DNA from 2 places in the Mesorhizobium sp. C399B genome. Region 2 is predicted to be linked to the other one. Evidence: riboswitches for the same ligand, from Rfam matches in the RefSeq annotation. Region 2 holds a riboswitch; the other holds the start of a gene.
The links. Region 2 has a riboswitch for cobalamin ahead of NLY36_RS18145 (aromatic ring-hydroxylating oxygenase subunit alpha). Riboswitches for the same ligand answer to the same signal wherever they lie in the genome.

Region 1: linked by a shared signal. The riboswitch ahead of NLY36_RS03985 (CbtB domain-containing protein) and the one ahead of NLY36_RS18145 (aromatic ring-hydroxylating oxygenase subunit alpha) in region 2 are both predicted to bind cobalamin.

What each region holds. Positions count from the first base shown of each region.
Region 1 covers NZ_CP100472.1:815,976-821,812, forward strand. Annotated here, with positions in the region: gene cobD (threonine-phosphate decarboxylase CobD) at 1-259, opposite strand, end outside; gene cbiB (adenosylcobinamide-phosphate synthase CbiB) at 258-1,235, shown strand; gene cobO (cob(I)yrinic acid a,c-diamide adenosyltransferase) at 1,384-1,998, opposite strand; gene cobU (bifunctional adenosylcobinamide kinase/adenosylcobinamide-phosphate guanylyltransferase) at 1,998-2,510, opposite strand; gene NLY36_RS03980 (CbtA family protein) at 2,503-3,306, opposite strand; gene NLY36_RS03985 (CbtB domain-containing protein) at 3,322-3,501, opposite strand; cobalamin riboswitch at 3,538-3,733, opposite strand; gene NLY36_RS03990 (gamma-glutamylcyclotransferase) at 3,801-4,493, opposite strand; gene NLY36_RS03995 (aromatic ring-hydroxylating oxygenase subunit alpha) at 4,629-5,804, shown strand; gene NLY36_RS04000 (MFS transporter) at 5,812-5,837, opposite strand, start outside.
Region 2 covers NZ_CP100472.1:3,763,723-3,769,559, reverse strand. Annotated here, with positions in the region: gene NLY36_RS18165 (glycosyltransferase family 2 protein) at 1-193, opposite strand, end outside; gene NLY36_RS18160 (hypothetical protein) at 190-1,239, opposite strand; gene NLY36_RS18155 (PqqD family protein) at 1,392-1,814, opposite strand; gene NLY36_RS18150 (FAD-binding oxidoreductase) at 1,975-3,075, opposite strand; gene NLY36_RS18145 (aromatic ring-hydroxylating oxygenase subunit alpha) at 3,113-4,360, opposite strand; cobalamin riboswitch at 4,478-4,679, opposite strand; gene NLY36_RS18140 (DUF680 domain-containing protein) at 5,179-5,385, shown strand; gene NLY36_RS18135 (DUF680 domain-containing protein) at 5,452-5,655, shown strand; gene NLY36_RS18130 (DUF680 domain-containing protein) at 5,726-5,837, shown strand, end outside.

The DNA.
Region 1 (5,837 bases), 2.9 Mb from region 2:
TGCCCGGGGCGACCGTCACATTCTCGGCCGAAGGCGCGCCATAGGCGCCGGCCGCGACCCTGGCCAGTTCACGCAGGCGCGCGGCCTCCGGCAATCGTGACAGGGCGGTGGCGGGCAGCTCGAAAAGCGGGTAGGAGTGCGGATTGATACCTGTCGAGAGATCGACGAAAGGTTGTGGCGCGTGAGGGAAGAGCGCCCTCGCCCGGCCAAGGGATCCACCGTGATCCACCACAGTAATCGCTCCATCAGAAAGCTTCATGTCGATCCTGATCGCTTTCCTGTCGCTGGCCATCGAACGCATCCTGGGTTACCCGGACTGGCTGTTCCGTGCCGTCGGCCATCCCGTCACCTGGTTCGGCAGGCTGATAGCCTTTCTCGACCTCAGGCTCAACCGCGACACTGATTCCGACGCGCTGCGTCGCCGCCGCGGCGTGCAGGCGCTGCTGGTGATCGTGCTGGTGCCGGCGGCAATCGCCTTCATCGTGCAAATCCTGCTCTGGCAGCTCTTTCCTGCCGGCATGATCATCACGGCAATCCTGGCCTCGTCGCTGCTGTCGCAAAAGAGCCTTACCGAACATGTCGAGGCGGTGGCCGATTCGCTGGATACCGGCGGGCTGGCGCTCGGCCGCATTGCGGTTGCGCGCATCGTCGGCCGCGATCCAGAGAAGCTCGACCATGCCGGCGTCAGCCGCGCCGCCATCGAAAGCCTGGCCGAGAATTTCTCCGACGGCATCGTTGCGCCCGCCTTCTGGACAGGTGTCTGCGGTCTGGCCGGCGGCGTCGCCTACAAGGCCGCCAACACCGCCGATTCGATGATCGGCCACCGCACCCCGCACCACGAGGCCTTCGGCCGCGCGGCGGCACTCTTCGACGACTGGATCAACCTGCCGGCGTCCCGGCTGACCGCGTTGCTGATCGTTGCCGCCGCCTTTCTCGTTGACGGCGCCGATCCCCGCAACGCCTGGCAAGCAGTGCGGCGCGACGCCAAAAAGCACCGCTCGCCCAATGCCGGCTGGCCGGAAGCGGCAATGGCCGGCGCACTCGGCCTGGCGCTCGCCGGCCCGCGCAGCTATGGCGGCGTCATCGTCGAGGACGCCTATATGGGCGAAGGCGGTAGGCGCGCGGCGGAAAGCCAGGACATCAGGCAGGCGCTGAAACTTTATCAGGTCGCCGACTATCTGCTGATTGGGCTGTTCGGGTTGCTGTCGGCGGTGCTTATCGCGGTAACGTCCTGAGAGCTTATCGTCGCCCTTCCTTTACCCTCCCCCTTGTGGGGAGGGTCGGCGCGAAGCCCCGGGGCGGGGGACTGCGCCCTACGAGGACCCCCACCCCGCTCCGCTTCGCGGATCGACCCTCCCCACAAGGGGGAGGGTACGAAATCCCTCAAAACTCAATCCCCTGCTGTGCCTTCACGCCGGCCGAAAAATGATGCTTGGTCACGCCCATCTCCGTCACCAGATCCGCCGCCTCGACCAGCGCCGGCTTGGCGTTGCGGCCGGTGACGACGACATGCAGACCTTCGCGCCGCGCTTTCAGCGCCGCCACCACTCGGTCGAGATCGAGATAGTCGTAGCGTAGCGCGATGTTCAGTTCGTCCAGCACGACGAGGCTGATCGAGGGATCGGCGATCAGTTCCAGCGCCTTGGCCCAGGCGGCTTCGGCCGCCGCAATGTCGCGCTTCAGATCCTGCGTCTCCCAGGTGAAACCCTCGCCCATCGTGTGCCAGACGACACGGTCGCCGAACGCCGCGAAGGCGTCCTTTTCGCCGGTGTGCCATTTGCCCTTGATGAACTGGACGACGCCGACGCGCTTGCCATAGCCGAGCATGCGCAGCGCCAGCCCGAAGGCGGCCGTGGTCTTGCCCTTGCCGGGTCCGGTGTTGACGATCAGCAGCCCCTTCTCGACCGTCTTTTCCGCGACCTCGGCGTCCTGCACCGCCTTGCGTTTGGCCATCTTGGCGCGGTGGCGTTCTTCGTCTTTTGCGTCGATATCGGTCATCATTTCACCTTGAGCGGCAGCCCCGCCACCATCAGTAGCACCGTATCGGCAACCGCCGCGACCTGCTGGTTGAGACGGCCGGCGGCATCACGAAACCGGCGTGCGAGCGCATTGTCGGGCACGATGCCTTGCCCGACTTCGTTCGAGACAACGAGCCAGGGCCCGCGCGGCCGCGACAGCATGTCGGCTAGCCGCCGGCATTCCGCCTCGAGATCATGGTCGGAAAGCATATGATTGGTCAGCCACAGCGTCAGGCAGTCGACAAGCACCGGCTGGTTGTCCGGCAAAGCTTCGAGCGCGCCTGCAAGATCAAGCGGGGCATCGATGGTCGCCCATCCCTCGCCGCGGCGCGAGCGGTGCTGCGCGATGCGCTCGCGCATTTCGCCGTCATAGGCTTGCGCGGTGGCGATATAAGCCCATGGCGGCAGCAACGCCGTCGCCAAAGTTTCGGCATGCGCGCTCTTGCCGGAGCGCGCACCGCCGATGATGAAGGTCAAACTGCGATCAGGCAAAGCTGTCGCGCAGGCTGGTCGCGGTGCCGGCGAAGCGCGAGTGCACTATGCCGACAACTGCGCCGAGCACCAGCCAGAACACCAGATTGGTCAGCGTCACCGCCACCACGAACTGATGATGCAGGCCCTCCGGGATCGGCGTTACGAAACTGTCAGGCTGCGGCGCGCCGACAATATGCGGGGCGACGATCAGGAGGACGGCGAGCACGGTCAGGGGCGCCGACGTGCGGAAGGTAATAAGGGCAAGGCCGATCGCGGTTGCCATCACCGTTGCCCACCACCAGATCTGGCGCTGTATGAGATCGGCCGCCGGCATTGCCGGCAGTTCCGGCGGCAGGCCGAGTCCCGGCGCCAGCGCGAACACGGCAAAGCCCGCCAGACCCCAGAACACGCCCTGGCGCCAGCTGCCGATGCCGCCGGCGAACTCGGAAACCGCCACCAGGACCAGCGCGAAGCCGATGCCGGTGACGATATTGGCGACGACACTGAAGGCGAAACGCTCGAAGCCGTCGGCCGGCGCCCAGCCTTCGTCCTCCGCCGGCGCGGCTGCTTCAGCCGGTGCTGCGCTGCTCACCGCATTTTCCGCCGGCGCGGCGGTGCTCATGGCATCGGGGTCCGCAGCGTTGGCGGCGGGCGCCGCGGCATGCTGATGCTCATGGCCGCCACCAGCCTTTTCGTAGACCTCCGCCTTGAGGATCAGCGGCACGGTGGCGTAGGCCTGCATGCAGGCGAGAGCGACACCGGCCACGAGCCCTGCGATCGCCGCGATGAACACGACGTTGCGAAACAGGTTCATGATGTCAGATCCTCGTCAGTGGCAGGGAAACGCCATCGAATGGCGATAGTCGTGCGCCGCATTGTGGACCGCATCGATGTGCGAGAAACCGACAACGCCGACGACGAAAATGCCCAGAAACGCGCTAAGCACGAGCTGCATGAAGCGCGACTGCGAGGAGACGGAAGCGCCGAGGGAGACGGAAGCGGTATTCATATCTTGTCCTTTCGCCCTCCACCCGAGGGCATCGAAGTCAGTTCCCTGTCGCCGGCAGGTCTCCTGGCTCGCGGATCAGCGCCCTTCCCCACCTTCCCGAAGAAAAAATCCCCAGTGGCTTGGAGAGGACTACCGCACACAGTTGCGGGGGCAGCCACGGCATTGGGCAACAAGTCAGCCCTCACCGCATTCCCTCTTGGTCCCTAACGGAACCGACGACATGCATGACTATAGGCTGAAACGGTCGCATCCGGCAAACCAAATTCCGCCGGCCAACAGCGCGAATGCGCCATGCGGCGTTACGGGTTCAACGCGGTGATCCGCTCGGCAACCAGCCGCTGCAGCCGCCACAGATGGCGATCGTGAATGCCGCGCTCTTCAAGGTTTTTCACCGTGTTGTAGAGATAGTCGGCGCCCGACCCCCAGTGCCCGCAGGACGTTGCCAGCCTTTCGACGACCTTGCCCTCGTCGAGCGGTCCGGAATAGGTCAGGCCGTTGCGGTTGATGACGAAGGCCAATGCCCTGAGCGGTCCGGCCTCGCTTGCAAGCTTGAGCATGCGCGGCCGGTAGCTTGTCGGCTTCAGCGTGACTTCGCGCCGGAAAAGCCGGCCCAACTGCTCGCGCCGGTTATTGCCGGTCAGCCGAAAGGCGACGCCCTTGCATTGTCCGCCACGGTCCAGCGCCATCATCAGGCCGGGGCTGTCCTTGGTGCCGCGCCAGCGCGTCATGTTCATGCAAAAGGACCGATGCCAGCCGCGCGCCAGCGCAACGCGGTCCTCGACATAATCTATTTCCGGTTTCCAGATCAGCGATCCATAGCCGAACAGCCATAGCGGTTCGCTGTCCGGGAGTTCGACCTGCAATTCATCCAGCAGCGCGTCATAGTCGGCTTCATCGAGATGCATCGCGTCCGGATCCGGCCCGGGGTCCCTGATCTCGCGCCAGCAGCGCGCGACCAGCTCCGGCGTAAGCGACATCTGTCGTGCGGCCACTTCCGAATCCCCCCAATTTCCGAATGTCCCGTGTCCACGACATGATTATGCGCCGCGCCTGCAACCGGCAATGCGGCACTCTGATTGACAAACGATTTGCCGGGGTGTCGGCTGACGCTTCATAGGAAGCCAGCCATGCATCCCAGCCCGAGCGAGCGCGACCCCTATAACGGCCTGAGCCGGGCCGAACCGACGCTACCGTCGTCGGCCTATTGGGATAGCGAGGCTTACCAGCGCGATCTCGACGCCATCTGGCACAAAAGCTGGCTGCTCGTCTGCCGCGAGGCCGACCTCGCCCAGCCGCTGGCGTTCCGGACATTCCGCGTCGGCACGCAGGAAATCGTCATTCTGCGGGACGAGACCGGCGAGTTGCGCGCCTTCCACAACACTTGCCGGCATCGCGGCTCGCAGCTTTGCCAGAAAAGCGAGGGCCGGCTGAAAGCGCGGCTCATCACGTGCCCCTACCACGCCTGGTCCTACTCGCTGCGCGGCGATCTCGTGCGCGTTCCCTCGAAATCGCTGCCAGATGGTTTCGACAAGGCAGATCATCCGCTCTACCGGGTGGCGCTGTCGGTGTGGCGCGGTTTTGTCTTTGTGAACCTTCAGCAGGCTGCGGCCGGCTCCGCCGGGACCTCCTTCGATCCCGCATCCGGCGACCTCGCCAACTGGCCGCTGGAAACGCTGGTATCAGGCCATGTCCTGCGCAAGGTGATGAACTGCAACTGGAAGATCTTCTGGGAAAACTTCAACGAGTGCCTGCATTGCCCGGGCGTCCACAAGGACCTGTCTCGGCTGGTGCCGATATACGGCCGCGGCCTGATGAGCCGGCACGACGACCCCGACTGGGTCCGCCATGCCGACAATGACGCGCCGGAGTTTTCGGGTGGCCTGCGCGCCGGCGCCGAGACCTGGTCGCGCGACGGACATGCCCATGGCCCGGTCTTACCGGGCCTGACGCCAGCCGAGCGTGCGGCCGGACAGACCTATGCCACCAGCCTGCCCTCGATGTTCATCGTCGGCCATGTCGATTATGTCAGGACGGTGCGACTGATGCCGCTCGGTCCCGAACAGACCGAACTCACCGCCGAATGGCTGTTCGCGCCCGAGGCGCTGGCTGAGACCGACATCGACAATGTCGTCGCCTTCGGCACCCAGGTGCTGGAGGAGGATGCCGCGATCTGCGAGATCAATCAGAAAGGCCTGCGCTCGATGCGCCACCAGGCCGGCGTGCTAATGCCGGAGGAGTACGATCTGCACCGCTTCCACAACTGGGTGCGCGAGCGGCATGCAGCGCTTGAGGCAACCGCCTGATCGGCGACTAAAGCGACTTCGGCAGATAGCGCC
Region 2 (5,837 bases):
CCTGCTGGAACAGGCGGATGCACGACGCTTCCCGCATGATGGCGCGGACTGCTTCAACGGAGCTGTCCGTCGAGCCGTCGTCGACAACGATGATATCGAGATCGGCATCGTCGCGTTGCCTGAGCAGGGACCGCAACGTCGAAACGACATAGATCTCCCGATTGTACACCGGCACAATGATGCTCAACTTCATGCAGCGCCCCGAAGGACGAAATCCGCAATCGTGCCGGCGATCTCGCGCGGCTCGGTCCCCAGCGACAGCCGGTAGCATGGCAGATCGCGGGTAAGCTCGCTGAAAAAGCGAAAGCCCGCTTCCCGCTCGCCCGGCATCTGCACGATTCCTGACGGGGCCAAGGCGATCATGGCATCCTTGCGCGATATGGGCATGACCGAGCTTCTCGCACCTCCCCTGATATGGGGCACTATCAAAGCAATAATGTCCAGACTTGCAGGAGGTGGTCGAGGCGCGATCTCGTCGATGCGAAAGGCATGCTTGCCTTGCCAGTTCAGCGGTTGGTACGACTTTAGCCGACCCTCCAGCTTCAGCCGCTTGAAGCCCTCCGGATCCTGCTTGAGCGTGGCAAACAGCGGATAGGCCGTCACCCCCCCGGTCCGGTCGATCAGCACATAGTCGTCGCCGACGCTATCGAGCCCATTGAGCAGGCCGGCGACGACCGTTCCCGATTTGCCGGCACCGCCGGAGCCCGCCAGCAACACGCCCTTGCCATCGATGCCCAGCGTGCCGGCATGGGTGAGCCGCATGCCGCGCGCCGCATATTCCCAATGCAGGAAGGCGCGCAGCGGCGCCCCTTGTTCCCATGGCGGAAAGGCGTCGGCCGACATCATCAGCTGCGCCCCGACATGGCGTTGCGGATCATGGAACTGCCAGAAGTCGAGGTCATGATAGTAGCTGCCGCGCAATCCGGCCTCTTCCAGCCGGTTGGCAAAGGCATGATGGTTGTAATCGCCTCGGCCCCAGGTGGCCGGGGCGGGGACGCCATCGATGGCCGGGTGGGCGACGAAAATGCGGCAGCCGTCAGATGCAGACGGATTTTCCGGGGCCGGTATGAAGGCATGGCTCATGGCTTCCGCCAGCGTGCCATGGTCGAGGTGGACACTCAGGTCCAGTCCCGGCAACCGCACGCTGGCGGCAACGGGATAGAAGGCGGCGGCGCTTTCCGCGGCCGCCAGCACATGGCGGGCATAATCCGGCAGGGTTTGCAGCGTGATCAAAGGCATGTGTTGGTTGTTCAGCGTCCAGAATTGCGCCGGGTCGCCTGATGCATGTCGCTCGGGGTGGCCCCGGTTTTGAGACGACGACATGCATAAAATCAAAGATCTAAACCGCGTCGCCTGAGTCCGTTCAAACGCGACGCGCTTTAGGGAAACGATTATGCCTGTTTCACCGCCGGCCAGCCGAGAGGTTCCTCGACCTCATGGATCGGGTCGACAATGATGAGATCGGCAAGGTCGTCATGGACATCGACCTTGAGCGGCTCATTGCTGGCAGCAAGCGCAGACGACAGCTCGCCCGAAAGCGGTTGTGCCGGTGTTTCGGCTGGCGCAAGCAACCCGAAATCGAGCAGTCGGGCAACGAAGCTTTCGAGGTCGGCCAGGCTTATTTTTGCGGCGCCCGCGGCAGCTCCGACCAGCGCTTCAGTGGCGACGCCGGACGACAAAGCCTGCCAGACCCGGCTGCCGGAATCGGAAAAGCCGAAATACTTGCCGTTCGAAAGATCGAGAACGACGGCTTCGCCATCGAATGATTCGAAAACGATGTCCTTGCTTGCGACCGCGTAGACCCGCTGTTGCATCGCTGTGTCCCCCGTCCCATGCGCCCTGAAGGGATGCGCCGGCTTCACGGTCTGCCAAGCCCTTCCTAAGTGCGTCTAAATCACTTGGCCGTTGGTTGGCAAGACAAAGACCCGCGAATACAAGCCTGCGTCGGCGACCGTTGCGGCGAAGTCGACCGGCTCAAGCCTCGATTTCGAGCGCCGACAATGGTTTCGAGCAGCAGGCAAGGATAAAACCGTCATCGATCTCGTGGTCGAGGATGCCGCCATTGTGGCTCATCTCGACTTCGCCGGAGACCTTCTTCACCTTGCAGGTGCCGCACAGGCCGAACTCGCAGGCGGCGGGAATCCGCACGCCCGAGCTGCGCGCGGTCTGCAGCACGGTCTGGCCGGCGACGCAGCCGGCGTCGACCTCCGAAAGCGAGAAGCGGATCGGCGTCACGGCTTCGACAGGTGCAGCGATGCCGTCCTCGACCGGGGAGGCAAACGGCGCCGGAATTTCCTCCACCACAGGCGCGGCAAAGCTCTCCTGATGGTATTTCGTCATGTCGAAGCCGGCGGCATCCAGCATGCCGCGCACGGCGCGCATGAACGGATCGGGGCCGCAGCAGAAGATTTCGCGCTCGCGGAAGTCCGGAGCCAGCAAGGGCAGCCGGATCGCATCGATGCGGCCCATATGGCCGTACCAGCCTTCGCGGCTGGAACGTTCCTCGATCATGAAGCCGAGCGACAGGCCGGGCATATGGCCGCCGAGCAGTTCGAGTTCCTTGCGGAAGATGATCTCTTCGGCACGCCGCGCGCAGTTGACGAAACCGACATCGGTCCATGGCGCGCAGTCGTTCAGCCAGCGCAGCATCGACATCATCGGCGTCACGCCGGAGCCGGCGGAAATGAACAGGTATTTGGCCGCCGGGTGGCTGTGCAACGAGAAGTCGCCGGCCGGTCCGTAGGCCTTGACATGCGAACCGGGCACCAGATGGTCGAACATCCAGCGCGTGCCGATGCTGCCGGCCTGCGCCTTGACCGTCACCGCGATCGAAAACGGCCGCGATGGCGACGACGACAGCGTGTAGGTGCGCATCAGCGGCCCGTCCGGTGTCGGCAGTTCCAGCGTCAGGAACTGGCCCGGCTTGTAGCGGAACCAGGTCTGGTTGTCGGAGCGGAAGGTGAAGGTCTTGACGTCGGGCGCCTCGTCGCTGACGCCGATCACTTCCAGCACCTGCAGCCTATCGTTCCACGGCGCCATCTGGTCAAGATGGCGATAGAGCCCAAGATCCGTCATCGCATTCATCCTCTGGTCCCTCTTCGCCTGCTCCAGCTCACGCGACGCTGCGTAGCGCCGGCCGGCCGCCTTCGGCAAGGCGCGGGCCGATGAAGGCCGCGTACCATTCGACGAACTGGATCACGCCGCCCTCGTGCAGCTCCGAATAGGGGCCGGGCTCATAGGCCGGAGACAGGATGCCAAAGGCGTTTTCCTCGACGATGCGGCGGTCCTGGTCGTTGGTCTCGGTCCAGACATGGGTGAGCTCCTCAAGGTTGTAGTCGACCCCCTCGACCGCATCCTTGTGCACCAGCCACTTGGTCGTCACCGCGGTTTCGGTGGCGCTGATCGGCAGCACCCGGAAGGTGACCGCATGGTCGATCAGTATGTGGTTCCAGGTCGTCGGATAGTGGTAGTGCATCAAGGTGCCGATGCGGTCGGCGGCAACAGTGTCGGACAGGTTCTTCGTCACCGCGCGCTTTCCGGACATCGTGTAGCTGACGGCATCGCGCAGCAGCGGCGCGCGGGTGGCGCGGTATTGCCCGGCCGGATCGATGCGGAACTTGCTCGGCAGGCCCGCCGCCTCGCATTTCGCCCAGTGCGCCAGCATCTCCGGATCGCTGTCGGCGCCCTGCACGCCGGTCACCGTCGGCGCTTCGGGGAATGTCTTGCACAGCTCTGGATGATTGCCGGCGCAGTGATAGCATTCGCGGTTGTTTTCCCAGACCAGCTTCCAGTTGCCCTTCTCGATGATGGTGCTCTCGAAGGCGACCTTGGCTTCATTCAGCCGGTGCGGCTTGAGGTAGGGCTCTATCATGGCGCGCATCGGCGCAAAGTCGGCAGGTTCTTTCGCCAGGCAGATGAAGATGTAGCCGCCGACGCTCTCGCAGGCGACGGGCTTCAGGCCGAACTGGCTCTTGTCGAAACCGTCGGCCATCTGGCGGGCAAACAGCAGCCGGCCGTCAAGCTCGTAGGTCCACTGGTGATAGGGGCAGACAAGCTTTGCCGCCATGCCCTTCTCAGTGTTGCAGACACGGCTGCCGCGATGGCGGCAGGAATTGTGAAAGGCGTTGATGTTGCCCTTCTGGTCGCGGACCAGCACCACCGGATAATCGCCGATCTGCACGGTGATATAGCTGCCGGGCTTCGGCAGTTCGCAATCATGGCCGATGAACAGCCAGTCGCGATACCAGATAAGCTCCATGTCGAGCTTGAAATAGTCCGGGTCGGTGTAGAAGGGCTGTTCCAGCGAAAAGCCTTGCTTGCGGCCGTTCAGGAGCCTCAGCATGTCGTTGCGCGTATCCATAGTTCTGTCCTCGTGGTTTAAGGACTGAACTTGGTGGTGATGGAGGAAGGATCGGACGCAGGCCGGCGCGGCGCCGGACATGCACTATCCACCTCTTGACCGCCCACCGCGATCAGTCGAGTCTATGCATCTCGGGCTGGTTTCCGGGCTCTGGAGTTGTCCTTGCGGACCATCGCGACACCTTCCCAGGCTCTTGCCCAGTGGTCTCCCGTTGCGACTTCAACTCCACCACCGTTGCGGGGGCAGCGCCGGATTCTGACCGGCTTCCCAATTCTCCGCTGCGTCGTCACGAAGCGGCACCTGAGATGCGATCATCTAATCACGGCAGCGATCGCGACGTCGGCATGAAAGCGACATCATATCCATGCGGCGCGACACGCGCGGCATACGCCCCCCGCCGCCGGTCAAAGAGCTGAGACGTTTCTTGCGACGCCATCATCGCCGTTTCGAATCGCTGCGGATCCAGTTCGATCGGGGGCAAAAAGGGCTCAACGGTATCGAAAAGTTACTATTAGCAATCTCTAATCGAACCGAACGGTTCGTTTCTGTTGACAATGCGTGCAGGACGGTGTGAACGACGGCCCGGAAACCGACATCGGAGCGAACCACTCGGTTCGGCATAAGCGACTGAAAACAATGCGATAAATGACCATAGAGGAACTTCCTGGCACAATTTCAAGGTGCAGGACCGTGGTCCACACGGAACAACTTCGTGATTGGAAACCAGCCTATGGCTTTCCCACATCGGGGCTGTCCGAACGACGCGAATTCCTCCCAAGACACGCCGCTAGACGGACAGACAAACTGGAGTACTAAAAATGAAAAAGATCATCCTCACTGCCGCAGCCGTTTTGGCGATCACCGGCAGCGCCTTCGCCGGTAGCGACAATTACGGTTCCAATGGTGCGAACCAGCCAGCCGTCTCGGTCGACAGCTCGTATACGGCTTCCATTCAGAAGCCGGCGCACGCTGACAAGCAGCCTGTCGTTCAGGGCGCCGACCGCGACCTCTACGGCAATCGCTGATCCCGACCAAAGAAGGGCGGCTAACCCGTCGCTCTCGGGATCCCAAAAAATTCAGGAGTATTTGAAATGAAAAAGATCATCCTTGCTGCCGCCGCCGTTTTGGCCATCTCCGGCAGCGCTTTCGCCGGCAGCGACAACTACGGTTCGAACGGCGCCAACCAGCCTGCGATTACGTCGACCGATAGTGGCCATACGGCTTCGGTTGAGAAGTCGGCTCCAGCCGAGCAGGCGCCTGCCCACGGTGCCGACCGTAACCTTTTCGGCCGCTAAAGCCGGTTTCCAGCACGTGGCGGGCTTATCCGCTGCAGCTGGCGGCATCAGAAAAATTCAGGAGACTAAAATGAAGAAGATCGTTCTCGCCGCCGCAGCCGTTCTGGCTGTTTCGAGCGCTGCCTTTGCCGGCAGCGACAATTATGGCTCCAATGGCGCCAACCAGCCGGCCGCTGCCGTCG